One region of the Pseudomonas sp. RT6P73 genome, then DNA from elsewhere that is predicted to be linked to it. Evidence: predicted binding sites of a transcription regulator. Region 1 holds the regulator's gene; each other region holds the start of a gene.
The links. Region 1 encodes FliA, which starts transcription of late flagellar genes. Its sites were predicted from a motif close to CTAAAGTTTNNNNNNNNNNNGCCGNTAA; they were not measured.
Positions count from the first base shown of each region.

Region 2: ACYZT6_RS23875 (methyl-accepting chemotaxis protein) is a predicted target of FliA. The motif match lies at 1,800-1,827, and genes of this name have one in related genera.
Region 3: motA (flagellar motor stator protein MotA) is a predicted target of FliA. The motif match lies at 1,805-1,832, and genes of this name have one in related genera.
Region 4: flgM (flagellar biosynthesis anti-sigma factor FlgM) is a predicted target of FliA. The motif match lies at 1,081-1,108, and genes of this name have one in related genera.

Region 1 is NZ_JBUBUV010000002.1:1,285,742-1,289,030, forward strand. Features, by position in the region: gene flhF (flagellar biosynthesis protein FlhF) at 1-724, shown strand, start outside; gene fleN (flagellar synthesis regulator FleN) at 841-1,671, shown strand; gene fliA (RNA polymerase sigma factor FliA) at 1,668-2,408, shown strand; gene ACYZT6_RS06345 (chemotaxis response regulator CheY) at 2,576-2,947, shown strand; gene ACYZT6_RS06350 (protein phosphatase CheZ) at 2,970-3,289, shown strand, end outside.
Region 2 is NZ_JBUBUV010000002.1:5,158,647-5,161,935, forward strand. Features, by position in the region: gene ACYZT6_RS23860 (methyl-accepting chemotaxis protein) at 1-865, opposite strand, end outside; gene ACYZT6_RS23865 (cell division protein ZapA) at 966-1,268, opposite strand; gene ACYZT6_RS23870 (hypothetical protein) at 1,265-1,495, opposite strand; gene ACYZT6_RS23875 (methyl-accepting chemotaxis protein) at 1,883-3,289, shown strand, end outside.
Region 3 is NZ_JBUBUV010000002.1:5,066,039-5,069,327, forward strand. Features, by position in the region: gene motB (flagellar motor protein MotB) at 1-881, opposite strand, end outside; gene motA (flagellar motor stator protein MotA) at 885-1,736, opposite strand; gene ACYZT6_RS23525 (HDOD domain-containing protein) at 1,903-3,289, shown strand, end outside.
Region 4 is NZ_JBUBUV010000002.1:4,182,649-4,185,937, forward strand. Features, by position in the region: gene ACYZT6_RS19570 (chemotaxis protein CheV) at 1-135, opposite strand, end outside; gene flgA (flagellar basal body P-ring formation chaperone FlgA) at 218-979, shown strand; gene flgM (flagellar biosynthesis anti-sigma factor FlgM) at 1,144-1,470, shown strand; gene ACYZT6_RS19585 (flagella synthesis protein FlgN) at 1,519-1,986, shown strand; gene ACYZT6_RS19590 (flagellar brake protein) at 2,079-2,822, shown strand; gene ACYZT6_RS19595 (MFS transporter) at 2,888-3,289, opposite strand, start outside.

The sequences.
Region 1 (3,289 bases):
GTTGCTGGCGCACCTGGCGCGGATGATCGTTACACCGGAAGTCGAGCCACTGGAAGAGGGCGGCGTGATTGCTATGGTCGGCCCTGCCGGCATGGGCAAGACCACCACCCTGGCCAAGCTCGCGGCCCGCTACGTGCTTAAATATGGCGCGCAAAACATCGCGCTGGTGAGCATGGACAGCTACCGTATCGGTGCTCAGGAGCAATTGAAGACCCTGGGCCGGATCCTCAACGTGTCGGTAACTCACGTCGATCCGGGGCAATCGCTGGTGCAGGCGCTGGATCCCTTGCTGCGCAAACGCGTGGTGCTGATCGATACCGCGGGCCTTCAGGCCAGCGATCCGGCACTTCGCATGCAGCTCGAAAGCCTGGCCGGACGTGGCATCAAGTCAAAAAATTATCTGGTGTTGGCAACCACCAGCCAGAAACAGGTTCTAACTGCCGCTTATCACAGTTACAAGCGCTGCGGGCTCGCTGGCTGCATCCTGACTAAACTGGATGAAACGGCAAGCCTGGGCGAAGTATTAAGCTTGGCGATCAGTCATGAATTGCCGGTGGCCTATCTGACCGATGGCCCGCGGATTCCGGATGATTTGCATCTGCCGCGTCGTCATCAGTTGGTCAGTCGCGCCGTAAGCGTGCAAATGCAAGAAGAACCCAGCGAAGAAGCCATGGCTGACATGTTCGCTGATATTTACCACAGCCCGACCAAGCAGGTTGGCTGAGGTACTAATGAACAGTTTTTGTACCTACATCGATGGTCTGCCATGCATTGTTCAGTTCATGAACGCGCAGCCAGTAATGTGGCCTCCGTCTATGCAAGACAAGGTAAAGAAATAACATGGGCAGCATGCATCCCGTACAGGTGATCGCGGTGACCGGCGGCAAAGGTGGCGTCGGGAAGACTAACGTGTCAGTGAACTTGTCCCTGGCTCTAGCTGAACTCGGCCGGCGCGTCATGCTGCTGGACGCCGATCTGGGGCTGGCGAACGTCGACGTCCTGTTGGGGCTGACACCCAAACGTACCCTGGCCGACGTGATCGAAGGCCGCTGTGAGCTGCGCGACGTTCTGTTGCAGGGGCCCGGCGGTATTCGCATCGTCCCGGCCGCGTCCGGCACGCAGAGCATGGTTCATCTGAGCCCGGCTCAACACGCCGGCCTGATCCAGGCGTTCAGCGATATCGGCGACAACCTTGACGTATTGGTGATCGACACCGCTGCGGGTATTGGTGACTCGGTAGTCAGTTTCGTTCGCGCAGCGCAAGAAGTCTTGCTGGTGGTGTGCGACGAGCCGACCTCGATCACGGATGCCTACGCGCTGATCAAACTGCTGAACCGCGACTACGGCATGAACCGCTTCCGCGTCCTGGCGAACATGGCCCAGAGCCCGCAGGAAGGTCGCAACCTGTTCGCCAAGTTGACCAAGGTCACTGATCGCTTCCTCGACGTCGCCCTACAATACGTCGGTGCGGTGCCTTACGACGAAAGCGTGCGCAAGGCCGTGCAGAAGCAGCGTGCAGTCTACGAAGCGTTCCCGCGTTCCAAGTGCGCCCTGGCGTTCAAGGCGATCGCGCAGAAGGTCGACACTTGGCCGCTGCCTGCCAACCCGCGTGGGCACCTGGAGTTTTTCGTCGAGCGCCTCGTGCAACAGACCGCAGGACCCGTCCTATGACAGCCAGTGGCTACAACCTCTACAAGAAGTCGGCACGTGACGCGCAGTACGAGCTGATCGAGCGTTACGCGCCACTGGTCAAACGCATTGCTTACCACTTGCTGGCCCGTCTGCCAGCCAGTGTTCAGGTTGAAGACCTGATCCAGGCCGGGATGATCGGCCTGCTTGAAGTATCGACCAAATATGACGCCAGCAAAGGCGCGAGTTTCGAGACGTACGCGGGCATTCGAATCCGTGGCGCGATGCTCGATGAAGTACGCAAGGGGGACTGGGCGCCACGTTCGGTTCACCGCAATACCCGTATGGTCAGCGACGCAATTCGCTCGATTGAAGCTAAAACCGGTCGTGACGCTAAAGATCATGAGGTTGCGGCCGAACTCCAATTGAGTCTCGACGATTATTACGGGATTTTGAACGACACCCTGGGCAGCCGGTTATTCAGTTTCGACGATCTGTTGCAGGACGGCGAACACGAAGGGCTGCACGAGGATGGCGCGAGTGCTCATCTCGAGCCGTCACGCGATCTGGAAGATGAACGCTTCCAGGCAGCGCTGGCGGACGCGATTGCCAATTTGCCGGAGCGTGAGCGACTGGTGTTGGCGCTGTACTACGACGAAGAGCTGAACCTCAAGGAAATCGGTGAGGTCCTGGGGGTCAGCGAATCTCGGGTCAGCCAGTTACACAGCCAGTGCGCGGCCCGTTTGCGGGGGCGTTTGGGGGAGTGGCGAGCGCGCTGAAGGCAGTGTGGGGACACTGCGAACGAGGCCGGTGTGGTGTTGAACTGCACCGGTCGCGATCTGTTGTGCTCCAGACAGTCATCGAGTGCATTGCCGGATTGATTGAAATGGCGCGTCCAGGTGCTGGGCGCGTTTAAGACTGCTTGGAGGTCGAATTGGACAAGAACATGAAAATCCTCATCGTTGATGACTTCTCAACGATGCGGCGGATCATAAAAAACCTGTTGCGTGACCTTGGGTTCACCAACACGGTCGAGGCCGACGATGGCACTACTGCCATTCCGGTTCTCAACAGCGGGAGCATCGACTTTCTGGTAACGGACTGGAACATGCCTGGCATGACCGGTATCGATCTGCTGCGCCACGTGCGCGCCGATGAAAAGCTCAAACACCTGCCGGTGTTGATGGTGACCGCTGAAGCCAAGCGCGAGCAGATCATCGAAGCGGCCCAGGCCGGTGTTAACGGCTATGTGGTCAAACCCTTCACGGCCCAGGCGTTGAAAGAAAAAATCGAGAAGATTTTCGAACGCATCGGTTGATCCACTGCGCCACGGGGGAGCTATGGAGCATAAAGAATCTTCACTGGGCGATTTTGAATCGACCCTGAAAAAACACGCGGTCGAACTGGTCGAAAGCCTTGAAAAAGGCAGGTTCGGCGACGCTGTGCAACTGATCCATGAGCTCAATCAGACCCGTGACCGCGGCCTGTATCAGGAAGTGGGCAAGCTCACTCGCGAGCTGCATAGCGCGATCGTCAATTTCCAGATTGACCCGAACATGCCGCAAGCCGAGGAAGTGTCCCAGATCACGGACGCCACCGAGCGCCTGGGGTATGTGGTCAAGCTGACCGAGGCCGCTGCCAACCGCACCATGGACTTGGT
Region 2 (3,289 bases), 3.9 Mb from region 1:
CGCGACGGGCTTCGGCGTAGATCTGCGACTGTGGCACTTCGGCCACCAGGGTCCAGCCCAAGTCCCGTAACGGCAGGCTCAACGCCAGATAATCTTCGCCGTCGCGGACAAAGCTGCTGTTGGTGGAAGCTTTTTGACCCATCACAGCTTGCGCCGCCGGGGCTCCGATTTGCTCGGCCAGTGTGCGTTTGCCGCTGAATTGCGCCTCGGGGTGAACCTGGATCAAACCGTCGGAACGCACGAGATAGACCTTGCCGCGCTCACCGAAGTTGAAGTTGTGAATCAGCTCCGACAGCTCTTTCATGCTCAACCCCAGCCCGGCAACGCCCACAACTTTACCAGCCTGCTCGACCTTGAGGTCGATGAACAGCGCCAATTCTCCGGTCGCGGTGTCATTGTCGATATTGAGGGTGCGCGGCTGGTTGCTGTCGAGGAATGCGTAGAACCAGGCGTCCTTGGGATTGGAACGGCTGAGGGTCCGGTCCAGGCCTTTTTCAGTGAAGTAATGGTTTGACGCCGTGCCGACGATCAGCGCGGTGAAAGCTTTGTGTTCGGCGCGGATGCCTTCCAGATACTGCACGAACGCGTCTGTCTGGACACTGTTTTCACCCCCGGCCAGCCAGTCGCGCACCATGCTGTTGCTGGCGATGTCCTTGGCGGCGGTGAGGGGTTGGACGAGGATTCGTTCGATGTCGTTGCGCATCGCTTCGATGCTCGACGGCAGTGCCTGTTCGACCAGATAGCGCTGGGCGAGACGGTTGACCACGAGGGTATAAATGCCAACCACGATCAGAATACTGACCAGCAGGGCGGTGCCCATACTGAGGATCAACTGCCATTGAATACTGCGACGCCAGAACTGCATGGAGCACCCCCAAAGAATAAGAGGCTGAAACACTGCAACAGCCGTGCCGATTGTATACAACTAAACCGACAATCTATTCTTTGGTTGTGCGCAAAGCCGATCAGGCCTGATTGATCGTCTTGGAGATCACTTCAACCGTGGCGCTGACTTGCTCTTGGTAACGGTCGAGTTCCTGCTTGTGCTGCTTTTGCATTTCGATCTGCTGGGAACACAGATTCATCGCGGCCAGCACCAGCAAGCGGTCACCGATCAGCGTCGGATAGTTCCTTTTGGTGTCGGCCAAGGCAGCTTTCAACATCATCGCGGCGTCCAGCAGGGTTTGCTCTTCCCCGGCCGGCGCCTTGATCGAATAGTCCTCCCCCAGGATCGAGACGACTTTTACCCCTGCGGCGCCGTGATTCATGCGCTGACCGGGCCGGCGCTGACGCGCTCAACCAGGGCCTGGATGCGGGCCGCGGTGGCGCCTTGTTTCTCTTCCTGTTCCATCAGGCTCAGTTGCAGGCTTTCGTTTTCATCCTTGGCCTGGGCCAGTTCTGCACTCAGGGTCTGGTTGTTGCCCAGCAGCGTCTGGTTCTGTTGCACCAGGTCGTTGACCAGCTGTTCCAATTGGCTAAGGGATGCTTCCAACATTTTGATTTTCCAAGCATTTTCAAAGGGCGCGTACGATAAAGAAAAGTCACCACGGATGCCAGGGTTATTCAGGCGCAAAGCCTTGATTTTCCTGGAGGGCGACCGTCCTCGTGAGCTTTAAAGACTGTGATCGGTGAATCTGGTTCCTTCACTTCGTCGCCCGATTTTGTAGGAGCGAAGCTTGCTCGCGAAGGACGTTAACGATTACGCGGGCTGTCTGGATGAACCCGTTGCCTGGATATTCTTCGCGAGCAAGCTTCGCTCCTACAAGTAACGGCCGGTCTGCGACAAAAACGCACACGCGCTCAAGACTTTAGTCGTATGACCGATAAGTCATTCACACGTCAGCTTCAGCGCCGCACGGGTGCGCTCACTTTGGTAAACAGCATGTCCCTTCGTAATATGAATATCGCACCGCGGGCGTTCCTCGGTTTCGCCCTGATTGGCGGTTTGATGCTGGTTTTGGGGGTGTTTGCCCTGAACCAGATGAGCAAGATCCGCGGCGCCGGCGAGAACATCGTCGAGAGCAGCGTGCCGAGCATCAAGGCGCTGGATGAGTTCACCCAACTGACGCTGCGCCTTCGGGTCCTGTCCTATCGCCTGTTGACCAACCGCGAACCCGACGTGCAGCAAAAAACCATCGAGCTGTTCGACCAGCGCAATCAACAGATCCGTGCTGCTCAGACTGAGTATGAAAAATTCATCACCAGCCCCGAAGAGCGTGCAGCCTACGACCAGTACGTGCAGTTGCTTGGCCAGTATCGCCAGCTTGAAGACCGGATGAAGAGTCTGTCGCGCAACAATCAGGTGGAAGAACTGCGCACCTTGCTCAACACCGATCTGTTGACCAACTCTGAAGCCGTCAACGCTGTACTCAACCGCCTGATGCTCATCAACAACCAACAGGCGGTCGACCTTAATCAGCAGGCAGCTGATCAGTATTCCTCGGCGTTCAACCTGGTCGTCACCCTGCTGGTGATCGCCTCCGGCCTGACCGTGCTGTTCGCCTGGCTGCTGACCAACAGCATCACCAAGCCGATCGCCAATGCCCTGAGCGCGGCTGAAGAAATCGCCGAAGGCAACCTGACTCGCCCGATCAAGGTTGATGGCGAAGACGAAGCCGGCCGCTTGCTGCTGGCCATGTCGAAGATGCAGGACAAGCTGCGCGACACCCTGCAACGAATTTCCGGTTCGGCCACGCAACTGGCGTCCGCTGCGGAAGAGTTGAACAGTGTCACCGACGAAAGCGCCCGCGGCCTGACCCAGCAGAACAACGAAATCGAACAGGCCGCCACCGCGGTCAATGAAATGACCAGCGCCGTGGAAGAAGTCGCACGCAACGCCGTGAGCACTTCCGAAGCCTCGAAGAACGCCACCACCTCGGCCGGTGACGGTCGTGATCTGGTGCAGGAAACCGTCAGCGCCATCGAACGCATGAGCGCCGATGTGCAGAGCACTGCGACTTTGATTGGTGATCTGGCCAATGAATCCCGTGACATCGGCAAGGTGCTGGACGTGATTCGCGGCCTGGCTGACCAGACCAACCTGCTGGCATTGAACGCAGCGATCGAAGCGGCGCGTGCCGGTGAAGCCGGGCGTGGTTTCGCGGTGGTGGCAGATGAGGTTCGTGCACTGGCGCATCGCACTCAGCAGTCGACCAGCGAAATCGAACGCATGATCGGCAGCATCCAGACCGGTACCGAACACGCGGTGGATTCGATGCGTAACAGCACCGAACGCGCCGAATCGACCTTGAACATCGCTCGCGGTGCAGGTCTTTCGCTGGACACCATC
Region 3 (3,289 bases), 3.8 Mb from region 1:
TGCCCTTGCGCTGGAGCCGGAGCCGGTTCAGCACCTTGCGAACCTTCAATGGCGCGCTGAGCTTTTTTAGTCAGCACCACAATGTCGATCCGGCGGTTGACCGGGTTGAACGGGTTATCGCGGTCGAACAGCGCCGACGAGGCGTAACCGACCACCCGCGCCACTTGCTGATCCGGATAACTGCCGGCGACCAGCGCACGGCGAGCGGCGTTGGCACGATTGGCCGAGAGTTCCCAGTTGCCGAAATCGCCGGTGCCCGAATACGGCTTGGCATCGGTGTGGCCGCTGATGCTGATCTTGTTCGGCACCGCTTTGATGGTGTCGGCCATGGCCAGCAGGATGTCTTCGAAATACGGTTTCAGACGCGCTGAGCCTGAGTCGAACATCGGCCGGTTTTCCGCGTCCATGATCTGGATGCGCAAGCCGTCCTGAGTGATCTCGAACAGGATCTGGTCCTTGAATTTTTGCAGCTGCGGATTTTCATCGACCTTGTTCTGCAACTCTTGCAGCAACAGTTCCAGACGTTCCTTCTCGACCTGCTCGGCCATGCCTTCGACCTGTTCGGTGTCGACGGTGACGCGGTCGGGCTGCGGCTGAGACTTCACCTCGGGGTTGAGGGTGTTCTCCGGCGCCAGGGTCGGGGAACCGCCCAGATCGATGATGTACGGCGTGCCGCTTTCGGAAAAACCGACCGGGTCCTTGAAGTAACCGGCGATGGCAATCTTCTGTTCCGGTGTGGCGGTGGACAGCAGCCACAGCACCAGGAAGAACGCCATCATCGCCGTCGCGAAGTCAGCGAAGGCGATTTTCCAGGAGCCCCCGTGATGCCCGCCCGCGTATTTTTTTACGCGCTTGATGATTATCGGCTGGTTATTTTCCATGACTTAGCGACCGCGAACCGCTTGTTCCAGCTCAGCGAAGCTAGGACGGTGCGCCGGGTACAGAACCTTGCGGCCGAATTCCACCGCCAGCGATGGCGGCATACCGGATGCCGAAGCCACCAGCGAGGCCTTGATGGCCTCGTAGACGTTCAGTTCTTCCTTGGCTTCGTGGGCCAGGGCATGGGCCAGCGGGCCAAAGAAACCGTAGGCGGCGAGAATACCGAAGAAGGTACCCACCAGTGCCGCGCCCACATGTACGCCGATCATTTTCTGATCGCTTTCACCCAGGGAAGCCATGGTCACCACGATACCCAACACGGCCGCGACGATACCGAAACCGGGCATGGCGTCGGCGATGCCGTTCACTGCGTGGGACGGGTGGTCCAGGTCTTCTTTGAGGCTGGTCAGCTCCATGTCGAACAGTCCTTCAAGCTCGTGTGGAGCCATGTTGCCGGAGGACATGATGCGCAGGTAATCGCAGATGTACGCGGTCATGCGGTCATCTTTCAGAACGGCCGGGTACTTGGCGAAAATCGGGCTCGCGGCGGCATCTTCGATGTCGCCTTCGATGGCCATCATGCCTTCGCGGCGGCTCTTGTTGAGGATCTCGTAAATCAGCCCCAGCACTTCCAGATAGAACGTGTGGTTGAAACGCGAGCTGAACATTCCCAAGGATTTCTTGAGAACGTGTTTGAACATATGACCAGGGTTGGCCTGCAGGAATGCACCGAGGGCCGCGCCCCCGATAATCAACACCTCGAAAGGCTGGATCAGGGCGGCAATCTTGCCGTGGGAGAGCACGTATCCGCCGAGCACGCTCGCGAATACGACGATGATGCCGATTAATTTAGCCATAGGTAGGAGAGCACTTACTGAGTCGGGTTCAAGGTCATATTCGGAAGTTAAAAAATCTCTTCTTCTACTTATCGGCAAAACTGCGCCAGACTATAGCCCGTTCAAGCGAAAAGCTAATTTAGCCCTCTGTGGGCATAGGTAATGCAGACGATGATCACGTCCAACCATGGCTAACGAAACGAACATCCCAACCCCAAAACCAACCACGCTTGAAGGCTGGGTCAAGCTTCTCGATGGCGTGCGCCTGCCGGTTCCGCAAGACAGTCACGACCGCGTCTGCAAGGCCCTCGCCGATAAACGCAGCTCGCTTCGCGACATCGCCGAACTGTTGCAGGACAGCCCGGCCCTGGCCTTGAGCGTGATTCGCGAAGCCAATCGCCACACGCACGGCAGCATGACCACGCCTGCTGAAAACCTTGAGGTGGCGATCAATCGTCTCGGGCTGAAACGCACCGAAGAATTGCTCGCCCGGTTGCCTGCCGAACCCCAATTACAGATTCCCGTGGCGTTGCGTCAACTGCAGTTGATCAGCCAGCATGCGACCCAACAGGCCAACGGCTTTTTCGCCGGACGCCTGGCGCGGCTCTGGCAGGACATCCACTGGGGCAGCCTGCTGTTTCTTTCGCCGCTGTGGCCGATGGCGTTGACTCATCCGCAGTTGCTCGAAGAGTGGGAACTGCGGGTGATCCATAAAGGCGAGTCAGCACGCAAAGTCGAAAAGCAATTGTTCGGCGTTCGCTTGCTGGACATCTGTCAGGCCCTGGTGGACATCTGGCGTCTGCCGATCTGGGTACAGCAAGGTTATCGGCTGCTGCTCAACGAGCAGCGAGAACTGGTCAAAGTCCTGCGCATTGCCCGCGACAGCGAGCACCCTTTGCGCCAGCAAAACCGCCTTGATGACGACCCGACCCTGCGCCGCTGGCTCAACCAACCGGCCAATACCGTGCTGTTGGCCAATGGCCTGGCACTGTCGGCGCAAAAGGCCTGGGACAGTCCGCACAGCGAACGCTGGCAATACCTGACCAGCCTTTACCTGCAAATGCCGATGAGCGAAGTGCAGCAGCAATTGCATCAACAGGCCGTCAACAGCGCGCACCAGCACGCCATGCCGGACCTTTGGCACCCTGCAGTTGCGCTGATCTGGCCATCGGGCATTAACCGTATTCACGCGGGTTTGCTGCCGGCGCCCGCGCCGACTACCGAAGACCTGACGGCCTGGCGTAAACAATGTGCCGAATTGCTGGTCGAGCCTAGCCGCTTCACCAATGCGATGCACTTGACCACCTCTGCACGAGACGCGCTGGTCGCGTGCGGCATGCGTCGGGTGATGATTTTGATGGCCGACCGTACGCACGCCAATTTGCGGGCGCATCAAACCGCCGGACTGGCGAAGGATGCTGCGGGCTTGAACCTGGCAGTCAGCCAGAGCACCGTGCTGCAACGTCTGCTCTCGCAACAGGCGCAAGTGCGATTGACCCCGGCCAACAACGCCCAGTTCTCGGCCTTGTTACCTGCCAGCCTGCGCGCGCAGTTTCGCGGCGAACACTTGCTGC
Region 4 (3,289 bases), 2.9 Mb from region 1:
TTGCAGCACTTCCCGAACCTTGAACACGTTGATCCCATACAGCTGCTGGCCGTCGAGACGGAACAACAACAGCTCAAGGCGATTCTGCCCAACCAGTTGCGTGCGCTGGTTTACCGCATCCATTACACCAGCCATGCACAGACTCCTACACCAACGCTTAAGTGTGTTGCGACGCACATTTATTGCTAAACGGCACGGCGCTTGCTTTTTAACTCTTATGAACACAGAACCGACATTTTTCCGACGCCTGACATCAACCTTCTGCAAATTACTTTGCGCGATGTCGGCCGTCTGCCTGTTCAACGCTGGCAGCCCTGCCCTTGCTGACGCGGTTACCTTGCCTGACATGCTTATCGGCGTCACCCAAGGCTTTCTTGAATTCACCGTAGAAGACTATTTGGCCACCAGTCAAACGGAAGGCCGCTACGAAATCGAGGTCAACCAGCTCGATCCACGACTGCGCATGCCCATGTGCGACAAGGAATTGACAGCCACCCTGGAGAGCCCGGCGACCCCGATCGGGCGGGTCACGGTCAAGGTCCGTTGCGACAGCACATCCCCCTGGACCGTCTTCGTGCCCGCTCAAGTCCGCCTGTTTCGAGACGTTGTCACGACCACGCGCCCGCTTAAACGCGCCGGGGTCATCGAACCCGGCGACGTCATGTTGCGCGAGCGGGATATCAGCCTGATCAACCAGGGTTATTTCACTTCCATGGATCAGGCCGTCGGGCAGAAACTTACCCGACCAACGGTCGCCAATCAGGTGCTGACGCTGGTCCATCTCGAACAGGCGGAAGTCATCAGCAAGGGCGATCAGGTGGTGATTACCGCCCGCAGTGGTACGCTCAGTGTGCGTATGCCGGGCGAAGCCCTGTCCAACGGCGGCCTGCGTGAACAGATTCGTGTGAAAAACCTTAACTCCCAGCGGGTCATCAAGGCGCAAGTCACTGCGCCCGGCCAGGTGGAAGTGGCCATGTAGAACGATCTGTGGGTGAAAGATGGCGCGCCGCCCGGCTGTTCCCTAAACTGTGCCGCAGGCAGGACTAGCGCTGGCGCATGCAAGCTCATTGATAAATGGGCCTAAAGTTTTCGCAGGGAGAGCCGAAAACATGGCAAGCGTCCAAATACCCAGAGGTTTTTATCATGGTCATCGATTTCAGCCGTTTGAACAGCTCCTCGTCACTTACCGGTAGTACGCGTACCAGCACCGCGAAGGAAACTGCCGAAACCGGCAAATCCGCGACGCTGAATACCCCGGCCGAACAGGCCAGTACCGCTAAAAGCGGGGAATCGGTACACCTCAGCAATGAGGCTCAACAGTTGCAGAAGGTCACTGACAAGCTGCGCGATCAGCCTGCCGTCGACAACGCCCGCGTGGCCGAGTTGAAAGCAGCGATTGCCGATGGCAGCTATAAAGTCGACAGCAACCGTGTAGCCAGCAAACTGCTCAACTTCGAAGCCCAGCGCTAGGCCACGGCCTGCGCCAGGCTTTTGGACGCTTAAACCCCAAGGCCAGCCATGCACGACACTAATTTACTGCAACTGATCACCGACGACTTTGCTCCAGCGCAATACTTGCTGGAGTTACTGCAAACCGAATCCATCGCGTTGCACGGTCGCGACATGCCGCTGCTCGAAGATATTCTGGCGCAGAAACAGGCAATGATCATTCTGCTGGAACAGCATGGCCGCAAGCGCAGTGAAATCCTCGCCAGCCTGAACCTGCCGACCAATCGCAACGGCCTGGAGCAACTTGCCAGCCAGTCCAGCATTGGCGATCAATTGCTGGAACAGAGCGACAAACTGACCGATCTCCTGGCTCAATGCCAGGCGGCCAACGTCAATAATGGCCAGTCGATCCTGGTCCAGCAGGCCGCCACGGCCAATCAGCTGAAAATCCTCACCGGCGGCGAACCACCAGCGCTTTACGATGCCCGCGGATCAACCTCCATGCTAGCGAAGCCGCGCCCGCTTAGTCAGGCTTGAGCCTGTTAATGAGCACGCTCTATCAAGACGCGTCACATGCTGGCAGTATGCTAGCAAGTCGCAGTCAAATTTTGTCTGGAGAATGATGAACCGTGTTCAATGCCTTAAACGCGGAAGATGCTCCGCAGCCACCCAAGGTGCTATCCACGCCGATGGAGATCGCCGGTAACCTGCGGCAGCTGCAAGAGAGCCATGACCCGCTGATCATCACGTTCCACGAACGCAGCCAGCGCTTCCAGAGCTATCTGGTGGATGTCGATCGTGACGGCAACAGCATTGCCCTGGACGAAATGGTGCCTCGCGACGGCGAACGCTATCTGCTGGCCGGTGAGCCATTTCGCGTTGAAGGCTTCCACGACGGCGTGCGCATTGCGTGGGAAAGCAACGGTCCGCTGACCATCGATGAATCCGGTGATCGCTGCTACCGTGGCACCCTCCCCGATGAAGTGGTCTACCACCAGCGCCGCAATGCCTTCCGGGCTGCGTTGAAGCTGGCGCAACTGGTCGATGTCGAGCTGGGCGGTGAAAAGCTCAAGTTCCCGATCAGAGGCAAGCTGCTGGACATCTCGGCCACTGGCTGCAAGCTGCGCTTTGAAGGTGACATTACCGCCAGGCTGCAGCTGGGCCAGGTCTACGACCGCTTTATCGCCAATCTGCCGTTCGGCAGCATGACAGCCCCGGTGGAACTGCGTTACCTGCACTTCGAAGAAAGAATCTCCACCACCTTCGCCGGCATCCGCTTCCACAACATGAGCGGACTGGTACAGCGTCAGGTCGAGCGATTCGTCTATCAGCTCCAGCGTGAAGCACGCCGCTTCGATAAAGACGACATCTGATACAACGCTTCAACAAAAAACGGGCAGTCCCTTGCGGTGACTGCCCGTTTTTTTATGCGCTGGCTTTAAGGCCTGGCTTCGGTAAAGCTTTGCTCGCGACCTGCATCCGGGTCTTCTGGCGGTGGATCGGTTTCGGGATCCGGCTCGGGTTCAGGCGCAGGTTCTGGGTTGATCGGGTTCTGCATCTGGTCCTGCACCACCTGTTCATCGACCCGCGGGTCAAGGCACGCCACCAGCGGTGAACTCGACATGCTGTCCGGCATGGCCACGTGATGCAGCGGCGCATCTTCGACCTGATGCAGGTTGGTAACCGCTTTCGGGCGGATGCGCCACACCAGCACCAACGCGAAGAAACTGAAGAAGGCATACAGCATGTGGCTGCCAAACAGCTTCATCAGCACACCGGCCACCAACGGCCCGATACTGGCGCCAACGCCGTAGGTCACCAGCAACATTGCGGTCAGGGA